DNA from 2 places in the Alloacidobacterium sp. genome. Region 1 is predicted to be linked to the other one. Evidence: predicted binding sites of a transcription regulator. Region 1 holds the regulator's gene; the other holds the start of a gene.

Region 1 (9,871 bases):
TTTGAAGAAATTAGCACGGCAGGGCAAAGTGCAATCTGCCGAGAGGGTCGTGCTGCTGCTTACCGGGCATACGCTCAAAGATTCGGACTATACGATCGCTTACCATCGCGGCGAACTGCTGAAGGCGTATGAGGTTGGCGGGTTGCGTCCTGAGATTGAATTGACGCGGCGCAATGCGGTCGAGCTGGATGCGTCAGCGGACAATGTACTGAAGGAACTCGAAAGGGCCGCGGGGCGATGAGTAAAGAGCGGCTTCATCTGCGACTGCCGGCGACTTCGGCCAATCTGGGGCCGGGGTTTGATGCGCTTGCCCTTGCGCTGACGTTGTATCTTGAGGTCGAAGCTGCTCCAGCAGAGCGCTATGCGATTCACGCGAGCGGACGCAATGCCGATGTGTGCGGCGCGCTGGAGCGGAACCTGCTGCTACACACTTACAAGACAGTTCTGCAGAAACAGAACGCTGCGGAAATACCGCTGCAGCTCGAAGTCCGGAACGGGATTCCTCTGGGCATGGGCTGCGGTTCGTCGGCTGCAACACGGCTGGCTGGTGTGGCGCTGGCATCACACTTCGGCGGGCTTGGCTGGGACCGGCGCCGTATCCTCGCGGAAGCGTCTCGTTTAGAAGGCCATCCCGATAACACGGCGGCCTGCTGGCTGGGGGGATTTACCGTGGCATGCTGGCATGGCGATGAAGTGGAAGCCATTTCGCTGACGCCTCGCAACCAATGGCAGGCATTTGTCGTGATGCCGCTGAAGCCGCTGGCAACAACGATCTCGCGCAAGGTGGTTCCTGAGATGTTCAGCCGTGCCGACGTAGTCGCCAACCTGCAGCGGGTGGCGCTGCTGACAGCCGCATTCGCCACCGGATATGGGGAACTACTCTCAACAGCGGTTGAGGACAAACTACATCAACCTTATCGCGCGGAAGTTTGTTCGCTTTTGAAGAAACTGCTGCCGCTATCAGGACAGGGAGACATCCTTAGTGTCACGCTGAGCGGGGCTGGACCATCCGTTCTGTTGCTGGTGCAGCCGGGCATTGGTAACGATGCCACAAAAGAACTTGTGCGAAAGCATGCAGATGGTGAACAGATAGAGATACTGGAATGCGGCCTTCAACTGAATCCAGCACTGTGCCGGATTGAGCGCCTGACGAGATAGCTACCTGATTCAAGGTTACTTTTTGCGTTACCTAAGTTTTCTTTACACGGGCCATGCAAACAGTTAATTTCGCTTTCGTGGGCAGTTCTGGGGGAGGGCTGCTCTAGCGCCCGTGACTCATAACGTGAGTCCGGGCGCTTTTATTTTTTGAGACAATTCGAGTACTCCGGAACCGTATCCTGTTGCGACCTTTGCGCACCATTTATCATCAAATGAGTTGCTTTGTGGACTCAAGAGAGTCGGAAGGGTATGAAGGAGGAGCATGGCAGGTCTGGCGGTGGTAGAAGTAAACGATGCGAGTTTTGAGCAGGAGGTGCTTCAGTCGGATCAGCCTGTTCTGGTTGATTTCTGGGCGGCATGGTGCGGGCCGTGCAAGGCTTTGGCGCCGATTGTCGATGAGGTCGCTTCAGAGTACAGTGGCAAGCTGAAGGTGATGAAGATGGACGTGGACCGGAACCAAGCCACCCCTATGCGCTATGGAATCCGCGGTATTCCAGCGCTACTGCTCTTCAAAGGTGGAAAAGTCGCCGACCAGATTGTTGGATATGTTCCAAAGGACACCATTGCGCGCAGCATTTCCCGCGTGATTGGATAAGCATTCGTTTTGAAATCGGGAAAAGCCCGGCGGGAAGCCGGGCTTTGCTATCTATACTTTCTGAGAAGACCATGTACGCGCGCCTGAATGGCTACTTGGGCCGCCGGCACATAAATAGGATCCATTTCGATATTGGATGGCTGCAGACGAACCATAGATCCTTCCAGATAGTAGCGCTTCAGTGTGGTTTCCGCACCGTTCACAAGGGCGACAACAATGTCTCCCTGGTGCGCGGTGCGTGTCTTTTCAACTAATACATAATCTCCATCAATAATGTGTTCGTCTCGCATCGAATCGCCACGAACTCTAAGCGCAAATGCATTGTCGCGGCCGATCAGGTCGGAGAAAGATATAGTTTCGACATTTTCCGAGGTTTCCAGAGGAAATCCTGCGGAAATGGTACCCATCAATGGAATCAAGCGCTCGTTTTTACTCTGGGCCGGTACCAGATCGATTGAGCGGCTGCGATTATGCGCGCGACGCAGAAGACCTTTGCTTTCCAGGTTAGTGAGATGCTTGTGTACCGTAGCCAGCGATTTGAGGTCGAGTCCGCGTGCAATTTCTTCAAAGGAGGGCGAGTAGCCATTGCGTTGCTCAAAGCCGGAGATGAAATCCAGCACTTCCTTTTGCCTTCGTGTTACCGCCATAGATCGCATTGTAGCGAATAAAAAGCGAATCATAGACAACTTTTTGCGGGCTGGACTGGGTTATTTCCTGTATGCGCGGATAGCCGTCACGATAAGGGCCATCCGAGTCAAGATCGTTTCGCGCTTTAATTTCTCACTTGCCCATTCTGGAACTGCTCGATCAAGTCATTTCCATTTCTGAACGCTCCGCAATTTTGCGCTCAAGATTGCATTGTGTTCCACCTGCGCTACAGGAGAAGGTGGAGACACGACAAGGAGCCACTGAATGCGTTTGTTGATTGCGGAAGACGATCGCGCACTTCAGGTTTTATTACGGAAAGCCATGGAGGCTGACGGTCATCGAGTCATGGTTGCGGGTGATGGTCAAACAGCAGCCGATATCTTTGCCTCGGACGCGCCCGATCTGATCATTCTTGATCTCAATCTTCCGCGCAAAGATGGCGCGGAAGTCCTCAAGTTTATTCGCTCGATCAATGACGAAATTCCCATTCTGATTCTTACAGCGAGGATCGAATTGGACACAAAGGTCCGTTGCCTCGACATGGGGGCTGATGACTGCATGCAGAAGCCGTTTTCCCTGCGGGAGCTGCGCGCTCGTTGCCGGGCATTGACACGGCGCAAACGAGAAACTGGACTTGTGCTGCGGTATGCAGATCTTGAGCTGGATCGCATAAATCGCTCAGTGAAGCGCGACGGCGTAGCGGTGGTGTTAACCAATCGGGAATTTGCCCTTCTTGAATGCCTGCTGCAAGGCCGTGGGCAATCGATTTCACGGACAGATCTGCTTGAGCGCGTTTGGGAGGCGAAAACGAGCGCCAACACAAACATTGTGGATGTATATGTGAATTATTTGCGCCGAAAGCTGAACGATACCGGCGCCAACCCACTGATCCAAACGGTGCGGGGCCAGGGGTATGCGATTGCGCGCCTGAACATGACCGAGAAAGGAGATCTTGAATGGTGACTTTGTCTCCCCCGATGAAACGCGAGGCGGTGGCCCCGATGCGAACGGCAGTGCTTGCCAGCGCCGATGTCTCTTTTCGCCAACGGGTAAGGGAAACACTGGCCGGCCTGCACTGGACGATTCGGGAAGCTGGCGGTGGGGCAGAGGCGCTGGCATATCTGGACAGCGCTCCGGCCGAGGTGGTGATTCTCGATTCATGGCTTCCCGATCTTGAAGTGCAGGAATTTATTGAAGATTTCGGGCGGCTCTATCCTGCAACCGATCTCGTGACGGTCGACGGAACCAACACGGAAAAAACACCGCGCAGTCCCCGCCGGAACGAGATCCTGTTCGCACTGCGGCAGGCCCAGGACGAGGACGGTGCAATATGGAATGGCGCGCCAGTTATCGAGTGGCGCGACTGCGCAGGCTGCCGCGCCGCTCGAAAACCTCGCTTCAACAAGCGAACGCATGTTCCCCGACCCATTGTGCAGACTGCCGGAGTTTATCGGGAACCATCCGGCAATGCTGGAAGTAAGCCGCCGTATCCGCCTGGTTGCGCAACGCAGCACACCGGTGCTGGTGCAGGGGCCGACTGGAACCGGCAAGGAAATGGTGGCGAAGGCCCTGCACCGGTTAAGCGCGCGCTCATCACGTCCGTTTGTCGCGTTGAACTGCGCCGCAATTCCTGAAGCGCTGCTCGAAACTGAACTTTTCGGACATACCCGCGAAGCTTTTACCGGTGCCGTGCAGGGGCGCGTGGGCCGCATTGAAGCAGCACAGGGCGGGACATTGTTTCTCGACGAGATCGGCGAGATGCCGCTGCAGCTACAGGCGAAGCTGCTTCGCTTTGTCGAATGTGGAGAGCTGCAACGTGTGGGCGATAACGACCCGGTGCGGGTCGATGTCAGGATCGTTGCCGCGACGCATCGCTCACTGGCGAAGCTCGCGGCTGAAGGAACGTTTCGCGCTGATCTCTATTACCGGCTTGCCGTTTTCCTTATCAAAACCCCGGACCTGCAATCCCATAAGGGAGACCTGCCTCTGCTGGTGCAGCATTTTCTTGCGGCGATGGCGGAAACCAGCCCGGCGAAGTCCATCAAAGAACCGGCAATGGCAAAGCTGGAAGGATATGGCTGGCCCGGCAATGTGCGCGAGCTGGAACATGTGCTTGAACGCGCATGGATTCTCGCTGAAAATCGGCCGGAGATTGGCATAGATGAAATTGAGTTTGGAGAAGAGGCCGGAGCATTCTGAGGATTTTCTAATCTCAGGGCGCAAGTTCGGGCCGTCGTCTGCAACAGAAAACAGCGGAACCGTATCTCTGTCCTGACCATCGGCAAATTTCAGGTGAAGGTGAGCGAATGCAGATAACAACCCCAATGAGCGATGCGCTGGAACAGTATCTCAATCTATCAGCCTTGAGTTGAAGCTGACCGCCGAGAACATGGCGAACGCCAATATGACGGGATACACGAACCAGTTGCCGGAGTGGCGGCGAACGATCCGGTGACGATCGATGGAACCAGCTATGGACAGGGCGTGACCATGACGGGGCCGTCCTCGCAGCGTGATCTGATATTGGAGCAGCGAATCCAGCAGCAAACGCAATTGGAGCAGGGGACCGATGCGAGGCAATCTGCCCTCCGGTCTGTGCAGAACATCTTCAGCAGCGCCACTTCGGCTTTCGCGTCGGCGTCTTCGCTCGATATCGGCGCGAGTATCTCCGGTTTCTTCAGCGCGCTTTCGCAACTACAGTCGAATCCCGCCGACATCTCTCTGCGCCAATCTGTATTGAATGCGGCCACTACTCTGGCTGGTTCCTTTCAGTCCGCGTCATCGCAGTCGACGGCGGAGCAAGGTTCGCTTGACCAGCAGAGCACAACGATTGTGACGCAGGTGAATTCGCTGACCCAGGCAATTGCCCAATTGAACAGCCAGATATCCCAGACTTCGAGGAGTGGCGATGCTTGACAGCTTGAAGACCAGCGGCAATATGACCTGCAGCAGCTTTCAAAGCTGGTGGGCATTCACCAGATCAAGACGGAAGACAACAGCCTGACCATCACAACTTCCAGCGGCGTTCTGCTCGTTTCAAAGGGCCAGACGTTCTCTCTCAGCACTTCGGTGTCGGGAGGAGTGACCCGTATCTCCGACGATCAGGGCAATGACATTACCGTCATCTTGGCAGGTGGAGGCGGACAACTTGGGGGCATTCTCACAGTCCGCGACCAGGACATTCCCCAGTTACAAAGCTCTGGATACGCTGGCCTTCGATCTGGGCACGGCGGTGAACAACCAGAATGCGCTCGGCTCGGACGCGAACGGCGCTGCCGGCGGCCCTGTATTTAACCTTCCCGGAACTGAGTCAGGAGCGGCGAGCACAATCTCCTTAGCTATCACAGACCGCGCGAGATTTGCAGCGGCTGCGGCGGGCAATGGTTCTTCTGACGATACTAATCTCGAAACGATGCTTCAGCTACAGACCCAGGCAATCGCAGGCGGAACGACTCCATCAAACTACTATTCTAGTTTTGTGTCGGCCCTCGGTACTAGTCTCCCAGGTCTCAGTCGAGAATACGGCACAGCAGGCGTCCCTGACGCAGTTGCAGACGCAGCGCGACTCACTCTCTGCCGTGAACCTGAATGACGAGGCGGCGCTGGAGAATCTGCAGCAGGCATATCAGGCCGCATCAAAGGTGTTTACGATTCTCGATACGGTCATGGCCTCGGCCATCAACCTCGGCGTGGAAACGACAGTTGCCTAAGGACCAGATGATGCGATTCGATCCCTTTTATCTGAATAGCGCTGTAGCATCGCTCGACCAGACCTCGGCAATCGAGCAGCAGTTGACGAATGAGATTTCCAGCGGAACGCGCGTCAATTCGTTAAGCGACGATCCTGTCGCCGTCGGCGAGAACGCCCTGCTCGGTTCGCAGTTGAGGCTGGACGACAGGTTTTCACAAGCGGAAAACTCGACAGTCGGAATGCTCAGGTAACGGATTCAACGCTGAGCAGCGTCGTTTCACAGTTGACGCAGGCCCTGTCTCTGGCGACTGAGGGCAACAATGGGACTCTCAATGCGAGCGACCTGAAGTCGATTGCTACGCAGATCTCAGGAATCCGCGATGAGGTGCTCTCTCTGGCGAACACGACCTATATGAACCGGTATATTTTTGCGGGAAGCCAGGGGCACGTCGCCGTATACCCTCGACTCCGCAGTAACGCCGAACACAGCCACCTATAACGGCGATACGGTCGTGTCCTATGTCATGACACCGAACGGCCAGAAGATTCGGACCAATGTTCCGGGCAGCCAGATTTTCAGTGACCCCACCAGCAATGTCCTGCAAACGCTGAACAATCTGGTGGCGGATTTCTCATCCGGAACAGCTTCGACAACCGCCATTTCTGACACGACGGCCTTGAATTCCGCCCTGAACTATGTAAGCCAGCAACGGGTTGTCATTGACAATTCGATTACCCAGCTTCAGGCCGCACAAAGCTATGTCCAGACCCAGAGAACACAGATTACTTCAGCCCAAACGAACCTCATGCAGACAGACGTCGCGCAGGTTTCCACTCAACTAAGCACAGCGGAAACGCAGCAGGCCGCATTGACTCAGGTCCTCAATATCCTCGAAAAGAACAATGGAGACCTGTTTAGCCTCTTATAAATAAAATCCCTTCTGGGGTTTATTTGTGTCCTTCCGGATTGGGGTTAGACCTGCGATAGCTGCGTCCACGGCTCTTGAGAAGAAAGACTTCGCGGCAGAATGGACACTCCCATGGGTAAAGGCCCATCTTCGAATAAACACGTTCCTGCAAGAAGCCGCGTCGTGCCACGCGGGTCATCTCAATATTGCCGCAATTCGGACAGCGACGCTTGCTTTTGCTCATTCTCCCGCTCTAGGACTCCAAGGCACAACAAAAAGAAATAATTACTCTCAACTCTAACGAGATGCAAGACCTGAGTTCCGTCCGCTTTTGATTGCGTTGAGGGGCTATTTACGAGTTTTTATAGATTTTTGATGATGCTGCAAGAAGAAAACCGGGAGCGCAGAAGAGTGGGAAAGGAAATTGACGGCAGATATCGCGCCGTTATTTATATAAGGCAGAAATCAGGCTGTCCGGCGCAGGGCCTCCTGGCAGAACAGTTTTGTTAGCCGAATCAACTCTTCCGGAGCAATCGGTTTAGGCCGATAAAAAACGTTCAATCCGGCATATTCGATTTCTGCATCGGGCAGACCGCTCAAAACCAGAACTGCTAAGTTTGGAAATTGCTCGCGTAGTTTAGCGACAAATTGTGGGCCATTCATCACTGGCATCAAATGGTCGGTGATGACCAAGCGCACATTCCCTGCTAATACGGGATCCTCTAGCAGCGCGAGCGCATGGCTTGCGTTTGTTGCTACAGATACCTTTTTCCCCGCCGAAGTCAGTATCGCCTGTCGAGTAGCGGCCTGCACTGGATTGTCGTCAACAAGAAGTACGGTAAATGCCATAGCTCATGCTTAATGAAGAAATGTTGTCATAACTATGATGCGGTTGGTCAATATTGTGGTTGCTCAAGGCTTTGCGACAAGCCATATTGAAAGCGATCAAGAGTCAGCGCCGTAGTCCTTTCTCGAATTCTGTCTTCTCATGTGCTGAGATATTCATAGCAACGCGCGATTGGAAATACTCAAGACAAAGCCGCAGGCCGGTTTCCAGGTCAATCTTCGGCTCCCATCCCAGCAACTGTCTGGCTCGAGTTATATCGGGTTGCCTCTGCGTGGGGTCGTCAACTGGCAGAGGCTTGAAGACGATTCTGCTTGCAGATCCAGTGACTCGAAGTACTGCCCGGGCGCAGTCCAGAATGGTCCACTCACTTGGGTTGCCGATGTTGACCGGAAGATGTTGGTCGGAATGCGCGAGACGAAGAAATCCGTCGATTTCGTCGGAAACATAGCAAAAGCTGCGCGTCTGGCTACCGTCACCATACACTGTCAAGTCATCCCGCTGAAGCGCCTGCACAATGAAATTGGAAATCACGCGGCCATCTTCAGCGTGGAGCCGTGGGCCATAAGTGTTAAAGATGCGGACGAGTCTTGTGTCGACCTTACGATAGCGATGGTATGCCATGACCAGCGCCTCTGAAAATCGCTTGGCCTCGTCGTAAACCGATCGTGGGCCTACTGGATTCACATTGCCCCAGTATTCTTCTGGTTGCGGATGTATTGTAGGATCCCCATAGCACTCAGAAGTGGAAGCATGAAGAAATTTGGCGCCATACTTGCTCGCCAATTCCAGTGCATTACGCGTACCGGAGGACCCTACTTCAAGCGTCTCGATCCCCAAGCGGCTGTAGTCCTCTGGACTTGCCGGAGACGCAAAGTTGAAGACGTAATCGATCTTGTCGAAATCGAACGGGACGCAGATATCATGCTGGTGAAAGTCGAAGCGTGGCTCGGACTGAAGATGCTTCAGATTTTCAAGAGAACCTGTACTCAGGTTATCGATACCAACTACAGAATTGCCCTCGGAGAGAAGTGCGTCTGTAAGATGAGAACCTAAAAATCCTGCCACGCCTGTGATGAGTACTCGTTTAGTCAATCTGGAATCTCGTGAGGATTTAAGAAGAGGGACGCCTCCAACCAGATGGCGGCGTAGACTCGGCTCGTTCCTAATGGTAAACCATCAGCGCAGGAGCATCGCGATACTGTGAGATTTATGCCTGATTTTTCTCAAGCTCCCTTGCTGTGATACGCGGCAGATATCATGATTCATAATTTTCGAGGAAAACACAAAGATGACATTTATTGCTAAGGCCGTTTTGTTGTCGTCATGTCTCGTTTCGGTATCTCTTTCAGCGCAGACCTTCACACTTGATCAGGCGTTGAGCGCGCCGTTCAGTTCGCAACTGACAGCTGCGCCGACAATAGGAACCTTTGCCTGGGTCACGGATCTGCAAGGCCGCCGTAACCTATGGGTGTCTACGCGCAGCGCGGACCGAAAGACATATAGCTCCAGCCAACTCACAAATTACTCCGATGACGATGGTGTCGACATCGGAGACATTACATGGAGCCCTGATGCTCAGTCCATCGTCTATGTTCGCGGCGGAGATTTCGAATTTCCAGAAAAGCCGGCTCCCAACCCCGATCTGCTTACAGGCGGCGTCGATCAGGAGATTTGGGTCATTTCAACACATGGGGGTGAGGCACGAAAGCTCACAGCAGGTAGAGCACCTGCGGTTTCACCTACTGGCGATGAGATGGCTTATCTCCTTAAAGATCAGATATGGGAGATATCGCTGAAAGACACTGGTGAAAAGCCTGAACAGATACTGCACACACGTGGCAAAGCCTCTTCGTTGCTCTGGTCCCCGGACGGGAAAGAGCTGGCATTCGTCAGCGATCGTGGTGATCACACCTTCATCGGCCTGTATACGCCAGCGACAAAAACGCTTCGTTATCTCGATCCCGGCACGGACCACGACGGCAATCCGGTATGGTCGCCGGACAGCAGGAGCATCGCCTTTGTCA
Region 2 (6,890 bases), on a different contig from region 1:
CAAATCCATTAAGGCGGACGATAGTCCAATATTCTACTTAGACAGCTTCCGCGCTATCATTGCGCAAGTGCTTGCGATGTCTTCATATTGCGTTTGAGGGGGCGTCACACGAAAAACAGAGCGAAGAAACCCAGCGGGAGTTCGCTCGACAGGCAGCAAAGGCACGCCACCGAGAACCTCATTCTCGAACTTGTAGCGAGCGGCGCGGCTTTGGTGGGCGACAGCGTTTCGAATCGTCAAAATCCGATCAAGGGCCTTCTTGTCTGCTTTATCTAAATTGCTGAAGGGTTGCCCCCGACGAAAAAAAGCAAGCGCGCGTTTCTCAGTAAAATGGTACGGGAGCCAATCGATATATGCTTTCCCACCTAACACCACATCTCTTGCAATCACAGTAGACCGAAAATTTACCCTGGGACAAATGTGGCGTCTCGATGTAATCCCGCCAGTCAGAAGCCCGATGAATAGGTCATCCATTAAGGCCTCAAAGGATGTAACAGTTCTTAGGAAGATGCCTTCATAGAATAAGTGAATATCGTGACGAGTTACATACCCATTCAAGAACAGTTGTTCAAGCTTTGCTCGGGAACGCTCAAACTTCCGCAAGCGAGCCGTAAAGTCATCCGAAACTGCCCTCGCCGACCTAGCCATGAATGAGTCGAGACTTCAGATAATCGACAACGGTCTTACGAGAGTCTTTGTGTGTCGTACGTCGCGCGAGCGCGTCTATCACCTTATCTGGTGCCTTTCCCATTTGAAGCGTGTCGCTTACATGTAGAACGCGTGATCTGAAATTGGCTGGAAGATCCACCGCTTTTTTCTTTTTCAGCAAAGAGCCAATCTCGAATGAAGCGTCATAGACCACAGCGAAGAGAGCATAAAAAGCAGCACGATTGGTAAATGCAGTATTAGCCAAATCGGAGCCAACCGTGCGGGCTAGTTCTTCCATGCAGTGCCTGAACCGACGTTCTCCCTCTGCTCGTTCAGACCATATTTCTTCCAGATCTCTGTACAAATTATCGAGAGCTTTTTGAGTTTTACCTACAAGCCCCTTAATCATGATCTGAAGAAATTCACTGGTAATTTCAACCTCTAACATTCGAGAGATCTGTGACTCAGAAAATATTCTCCACTCTCTCCATCGCCGCAACTGCTCCGCAGATATTGCGTATACGGATGTTTTGAACTCACCAAAATATGCGGCGTTGCGCAGTTCTTGTGCATTCAGTTTGAGACCAGTCGCATTCATGCGTGCAAATATTTGCAGCACTTCTCGATCATCAACACTTGATGGGAGAACATGGACACTGAATTGATAATCGAGGATTGTCTGCTTTACGCCAGGCGGCAATTCCTTGAACGCTTTACCAGCAGCTCTTTATTGTGGGCAGCCTTGATGGTGAACTCATCTCGATTGGGATCGAAGTTCTTAACTAAAGCTGGCGTGAGAAATGCCAGTAGTGTCCTAATCCGTTGTTGACCGTCCACAACTTCACGCTTCGGCTCGAGACTTTCAAGGTCAGTTTTTTGTTCCCGCAGGAAGATTATCGGGATTGGTAGACCCCTTACAATCGTGTCTATGAGAAATGATTTAGCTCCCGTTGGCCACACAGAACGACGCTGGAATGAGGGACTAAGAATGAGTGTCCCAGCCTTGGCCCAAGTGATAAAGTCGCTGACTTTGTAGTGGGTCTTACTAACTTGGTGTGTTTTCATCATGGGTTCAAGCGTTAATTGTAAAGCTTCGAATATGGGAGTTCAGTAGCGAATTGAGGGGATGGTTATAGCTGAAACTTTGAGTATGCCCATAGTGCCTTTAAGTCTTAATGCATTGAGCAATGACTGATGATTAACTGATTAGAGCAGGGATCTTTATAGAGAACCTCACTACCCCGCATACCCCATCTCACCCAGAACCTTACGCATGTAGTTGATGCTCTCCGTCGCTCCGGGCATCGGGTCGTCACCGTGGATTTCGTACTCTAGATCGACATAGCCCTTGTAATTGAGCGCAACCAGCGTCTCGAAGATCTGGCGGACGGGCATTTTGCCCTCGCCCACCGGCACCTGGCTCTCCTTCACCTTCATATCGGCGAGATCTTTCATATGCACGTCAAACAGGCGCGGCCCAACCGCCTTGATCGCCTCTACCGGGTCAACGCCTGCGCGCGCCGTATGGCCCACATCGACGCAGCAGCCCATGCGCGGATCCATGTTTCCGACGACCTTCAACACATCGAGCGGCGAGTGCCAGAGCTTGTCCTCCGGCCCGTGGTTGTGGAGCGCGAAGCGGATGTCGTACTCCTTCACAAACTTCTCGATGCGCGGCAGCGTCTCCGGCGTCGGATCGCCGGCGACGATCACCTTCACACCAGCGCGTTTCGCGTAATCGAAGCGCATGCGCACGTCGTCGTCCTCGTCCTTGGGAAAGTAGACCGTGCCCACCGCGTGCGGCATGATGCCCGCCGCCTTGTAAGCGGCCACCGCCGCCAGCGTCGCCTCGGGCGGAGTCATCGGCAGATGGTCCTTGACGTCCTTGGCATTCAGGCCGGTCAGCTTCAGCTCCTTCATCCACTGAATCACATGCGCCCGGTCGAACTCGCGAAACGTATAGCTGCACATCCCCAGCCGAAACGGCGCCTGCTTTCCGGCCTTGGCAAATAGCGGGTGAACGGCAACAGTGGAGGCAGCAGCGGCAAAAGCGCTGGAACGGAGGAATTCCCGGCGGGTCATGGACATGGACGCCATCATAATTTTCTCGTGGTCAGCGTGTCCAAAGGGAACGTCTCGCGTTGCGGTACGCCTCGCAAGTTTGAGGTCAGGCGTTCAGCCGGGCCCTGGCCACTGCATCGAGAACCCCATTGAGAAAATTGATCGACTCCGGAGCGGAGTAGCGCCGCGCAATTTCCAGCGCCTCATTGATGACAATGGGCGCGGGTGTTCCGGGGAAACCGAGCATCTCGGCAATCGCCATGCGCAGAACATTCCGGTCCACGCTGGCCATGCGCTCCAGCCGCCAGTGTGCCGAATGCTTCACGATCAGGTCGGTCACTTCGGGCTCGCGGGCGACGGCAACGCGGAAGATGTCCTCGGCAAAGCCGCGCACGTCGGCGTCGTCTTCCTCGCGCGCCTTCCAGAAAGTGTTGCGCACCTGGTCGGGAGTGTTCTTGCCCATGTCGAGCTGAAAGAGCATCTGCATGGCAAGCTCGCGCGACTTGCGCCGTTTCCCCGGAGCCGAGCTCATACCCCGGCCCCGATCTTGCGGTGCAGTGAGACCATTTCGATGGCAGCAGATGCGGCTTCGAAACCCTTGTTTCCGGCCTTGAGACCGGCGCGGTCGAGGGCCTGCTCAAGCGTCTCGCAGGTGAGTACACCGAAGGCATGGGGAATACCGGTATCCTGCTGCGACTGCCCGATTCCGCGCGAAACTTCGTTGTAAATGGCCTCGTAATGCGCCGTTTCGCCGCGCAAAAGCACTCCCAGCGTGATGACTGCGTCGACTCTTTCCGTCTCGGCAACTTTGCGCGCGGCTGAGGGAATCTCCCACGCGCCGGGAACGCGGATGACCTGAACATCTTCTTTCTTCGCTCCGCTGCGATAGAGACAGTCGAGCGCGCCTTGCAGCAGGCGGTCTGTAATGACCGCATTCCACCGCGCCACGATGATGGCGAAGCGCATACCTTCTGCCGAAAGATCGCCTTCGAGCGCGATTGGCTTGCCTTTCAGCGGCTCAGACCACTCCCAGAAGGAAAAAGCAACACCGGGAACCGGCTCGACGGTAAAGAGCCGCGACTTCCAGTCCGTATCGGCAGTCGCGGTGATGTGCGGCGTGCTGTCGCCCCAGTTCTGACTCAGCCAACGTTCAGCAATCTCATGCACCGAATCAAGACTGGTGACCTCGACAAAGACATCGGCATTCGACGGAGGCATCCCGTCTACAAACTCCAGATTACCCAGCGGCGCGAGAAACGCGCGGCCCCGGCTCTGCTCCTCGTCCCAGCCTTTGCCTTTCTCCAGCCCAAGCGCGGCGAAAAAGCTTGCCAGCTTGTCGAACACAGCCGGAGTGCTTGTCTGCCGCACTATGGTGATGCCTTTGATCATAGTTTGACTTTACCAGTGAAGCGCCGGCGCGGAAACCTGCGCCGCGCGACAACAACTTTCGTTAGTATGGCTAAGGGAGACCTGATGTTGGCAAAGTACCGTAATGGCTGGAAGCCTTCCTTGATATTTGCGGCGCTGCTTTTAGCGTCACTGCTTGCGCAACCGGCAGGCGCGCAGACCTACCTGAAAAACAGCGAAGTTGCGTTGAGCGCCTTTGGGCAGTTCACGTCAACCGTAGACGGCAACGGCATCAAGGTTACGCCGCTGTATTCGCTGGGCGGGCAGGCGACCTTCCGCCATGTATATCACCCGTGGCTTGGTTATGAAGCCGGTTATGGTTACACCAGGTTCACTGACCGCTACTCCAGCTATCCGTTTGCGATTCAGCACAACGTCCATGAGTTTGAAGGCTCCTATCTGCTGAGTGCGCCGGGGCTGCTGGGAATCAGGCCGTTTGGGCTTGCAGGCGTGAGTGCGCTGCTCTATGCCCCAACATTGAACGGTGGCCAGAACGCCAGCGCGCAGGCGCGGGCCGCGATCACCTTTGGGCTGGGAGCCGATTTTCCCCTGCTGACGTCACACTTTGGGATGCGCCTGCAATATCGCGGACTCTATCATCAGACGCCGGACTACGGTGAGGCTCAATTCAAGACCGGAACCTGGCGGATATCCAATGAGCCTGCGGTCGGCTTGTATCTGCACTTCTAGATTGTTTTTTGAGTGCCGGGTTAAATAGAAACAACAACCCAGGCCTTGAAATTCTCCGCAGCCTCTGCAGCCCGGCCGCGCTCTAATAGACCTCTTTGTGAAAGAGGTCGTCTTTCTCCTCGCAAGGAGAGCAGACGCAACCCACGGCGCACCCAATCAACATCGCAACGCCAATCGTAACCAGGATGGCGGGCAAATAGTCGCTCAGGCGCGACAAGTGATTCAGCAAATCGTGCATGTGAAGGAACCACATACTCAAACCCTCTTCCAGAAAACCCGCGTCATGCCCACAGCTCCCCGTGATTGCCACTATCATCTCACTGGTTTTTGTCGGTAGAAAGCAAATTTTGTGAGAAGACGTGACCTGCGTGCCTTATCGGCGCGCGATCCACGCTGCATAACGCCAATTTTTAAGATGCGGAATTTTTCTGCTTCGTATACATTCGACCAGAGGTAGGCGAATAAAATACGAAGACGTAGCCCACTGAAAGGTCCGATACCTCAAAGGTTCACATGGTGTTGAAAAACTTTCGCCCTATAAGAGCATGGCTTTACAGGCTGCGTAAAACCCAAAAATGGCCTATAACGCATAGAGGTTTCGTAAGGGCATGGCTTCAGCCATGCCGTAAGTGGCTTAGGACAAATCGGGCTTTAGCCCCTGAGGTAATGGAATCTTCGCTTACGTGACTTTTCAGCAGCTTCTTCAGCCATAACGAAATAACATCCCGTGCCTTCGCTCACCAAATCCGATGAAAGCCAGACCCCGCGCGTCCGCTGGCTCTTCCTCGACCTGAACTCCTACTTCGCCTCGGTCGAGCAGGAACTCCGCCCCGAGCTGCGCAACCGCCCCGTCGCCGTCGTCCCCGTCATGGCCGACACCACCTGCTGCATCGCCGCCAGTTATGAGGCCAAGGCCTTCGGTGTCAAAACCGGCACCCAGGTCGGAGAATCCAAGCGTATGTGCCCCGGCATCGAGCTGGTCGAAGCGCGCCATGAGCTCTACGTCGAATACCACAACAAAATCGTCAAGGCCGTCGAAACCTGCGTCCCAGTCGCCAGCGTCATGTCCATCGACGAAATGGCCTGCAGCCTCATGGGCCGCGAGCAGCCCCTCATGGCCGCGCTCGATCTCGCGCGCCGCATCAAGGAAACCATCCGGCGCGACGTAGGCAGCACCCTGCGCTGCTCCGTCGGCCTCGCGCCCAACCGCTATCTGGCAAAGATCGCCTCCGACATGGAAAAGCCCGACGGCCTGGTTGCCCTCACGCAGGACATCCTCGAGCCCGCCCTGAAACAGCTAGTCCTGCGCGACCTGCCCGGCATCGGCGCGCGCATGGAAAAGCACCTGCACGCCCGCGGCATCCGCACCATGGAGCAACTGCTCGCCCTCGACCACGAACAGCTCAGCGATGTGTGGGGCGGCGTTGGCGGCGAAAAGCTCTACCACTGGTTGCGCGGCGAAGACTTCAACGATCCCAAGCTCGAACACCAGAAATCCATCAGCCAGAGCCACATGCTGCCGCCCGAGTTCCGCACCCGCGACGGCGCCTACGCCATCGCCCACAAGCTGCTGCACAAGGCAGCCATGCGCCTGCGCACCGCGCACTTGTGGACAACAAACGTCGCACTCTCCGTCAAATTCGTCGTGCCCAAAGAGACGGCAAAGAAGCGCCACTATTCCGGCATCCCGCAGAGCGGCTGGTCGCGCGGCATGACCGTAGTCGAATGTCAGGACAACCAGACGCTGGTCGAAGCCCTGCGCAAGCTGTGGTCAGAGATGCCGCAGGGCGAGATGCTGCAGAAGCCCTTCTTCGTCGGCGTCTGGCTCGGCAACCTCGTCCCCGAACACCTGCACACGCTCAGCCTCTTTTCCTCGCTCGAAAGCGAATCGCGCCGCACCCGCCTCTCCACCACCATGGACTCGCTCAACCACAAGTACGGCCTCGACACGCTGTTCCCGGCAAGCATGCTGCTGGCAAAAGCCGCCGCGCCCACGCGAATCGCCTTCACCAGCATTCCAGATTTGTTTGAGTAGTGCGCATATGATTTGGAGAAATGAAAACGACGCTCGTCTTGTTGGTGAT

The links. The regulator LexA, encoded in region 1, represses DNA repair genes until DNA is damaged. The targets are predictions, from matches to a motif close to CANTTCGCTTTTTATTCGC.
Region 2: VEV40_RS05605 (DNA polymerase Y family protein) is a predicted target of LexA. The motif match lies at 5,264-5,282, and genes of this name have one in related genera.

What each region holds. Positions count from the first base shown of each region.
Region 1 covers NZ_DASQIX010000003.1:144,608-154,478, reverse strand. Annotated here, with positions in the region: gene thrC (threonine synthase) at 1-241, shown strand, start outside; gene thrB (homoserine kinase) at 238-1,158, shown strand; gene trxA (thioredoxin) at 1,421-1,753, shown strand; gene lexA (transcriptional repressor LexA) at 1,801-2,400, opposite strand; gene VEV40_RS01205 (response regulator transcription factor) at 2,666-3,364, shown strand; gene VEV40_RS01200 (sigma-54 dependent transcriptional regulator) at 3,869-4,600, shown strand; partial or broken gene VEV40_RS20625 (FlgK family flagellar hook-associated protein) at 4,892-5,695, shown strand; gene VEV40_RS01185 (hypothetical protein) at 5,950-6,111, shown strand; gene VEV40_RS01180 (hypothetical protein) at 6,104-6,343, shown strand; gene VEV40_RS01175 (hypothetical protein) at 6,376-6,591, shown strand; gene VEV40_RS01170 (hypothetical protein) at 6,521-7,021, shown strand; gene VEV40_RS01165 (hypothetical protein) at 7,041-7,244, opposite strand; gene VEV40_RS01160 (response regulator) at 7,466-7,849, opposite strand; gene VEV40_RS01155 (UDP-glucuronic acid decarboxylase family protein) at 7,953-8,939, opposite strand; gene VEV40_RS01150 (S9 family peptidase) at 9,136-9,871, shown strand, end outside.
Region 2 covers NZ_DASQIX010000025.1:50,356-57,245, forward strand. Annotated here, with positions in the region: gene VEV40_RS05575 (hypothetical protein) at 641-1,348, opposite strand; gene VEV40_RS20675 (DUF262 domain-containing protein) at 1,333-1,716, opposite strand; gene VEV40_RS05580 (sugar phosphate isomerase/epimerase) at 1,885-2,748, opposite strand; gene nusB (transcription antitermination factor NusB) at 2,816-3,241, opposite strand; gene ribH (6,7-dimethyl-8-ribityllumazine synthase) at 3,238-4,098, opposite strand; gene VEV40_RS05595 (hypothetical protein) at 4,183-4,806, shown strand; gene VEV40_RS05600 (hypothetical protein) at 4,889-5,059, opposite strand; gene VEV40_RS05605 (DNA polymerase Y family protein) at 5,534-6,841, shown strand; gene VEV40_RS05610 (hypothetical protein) at 6,862-6,890, shown strand, end outside.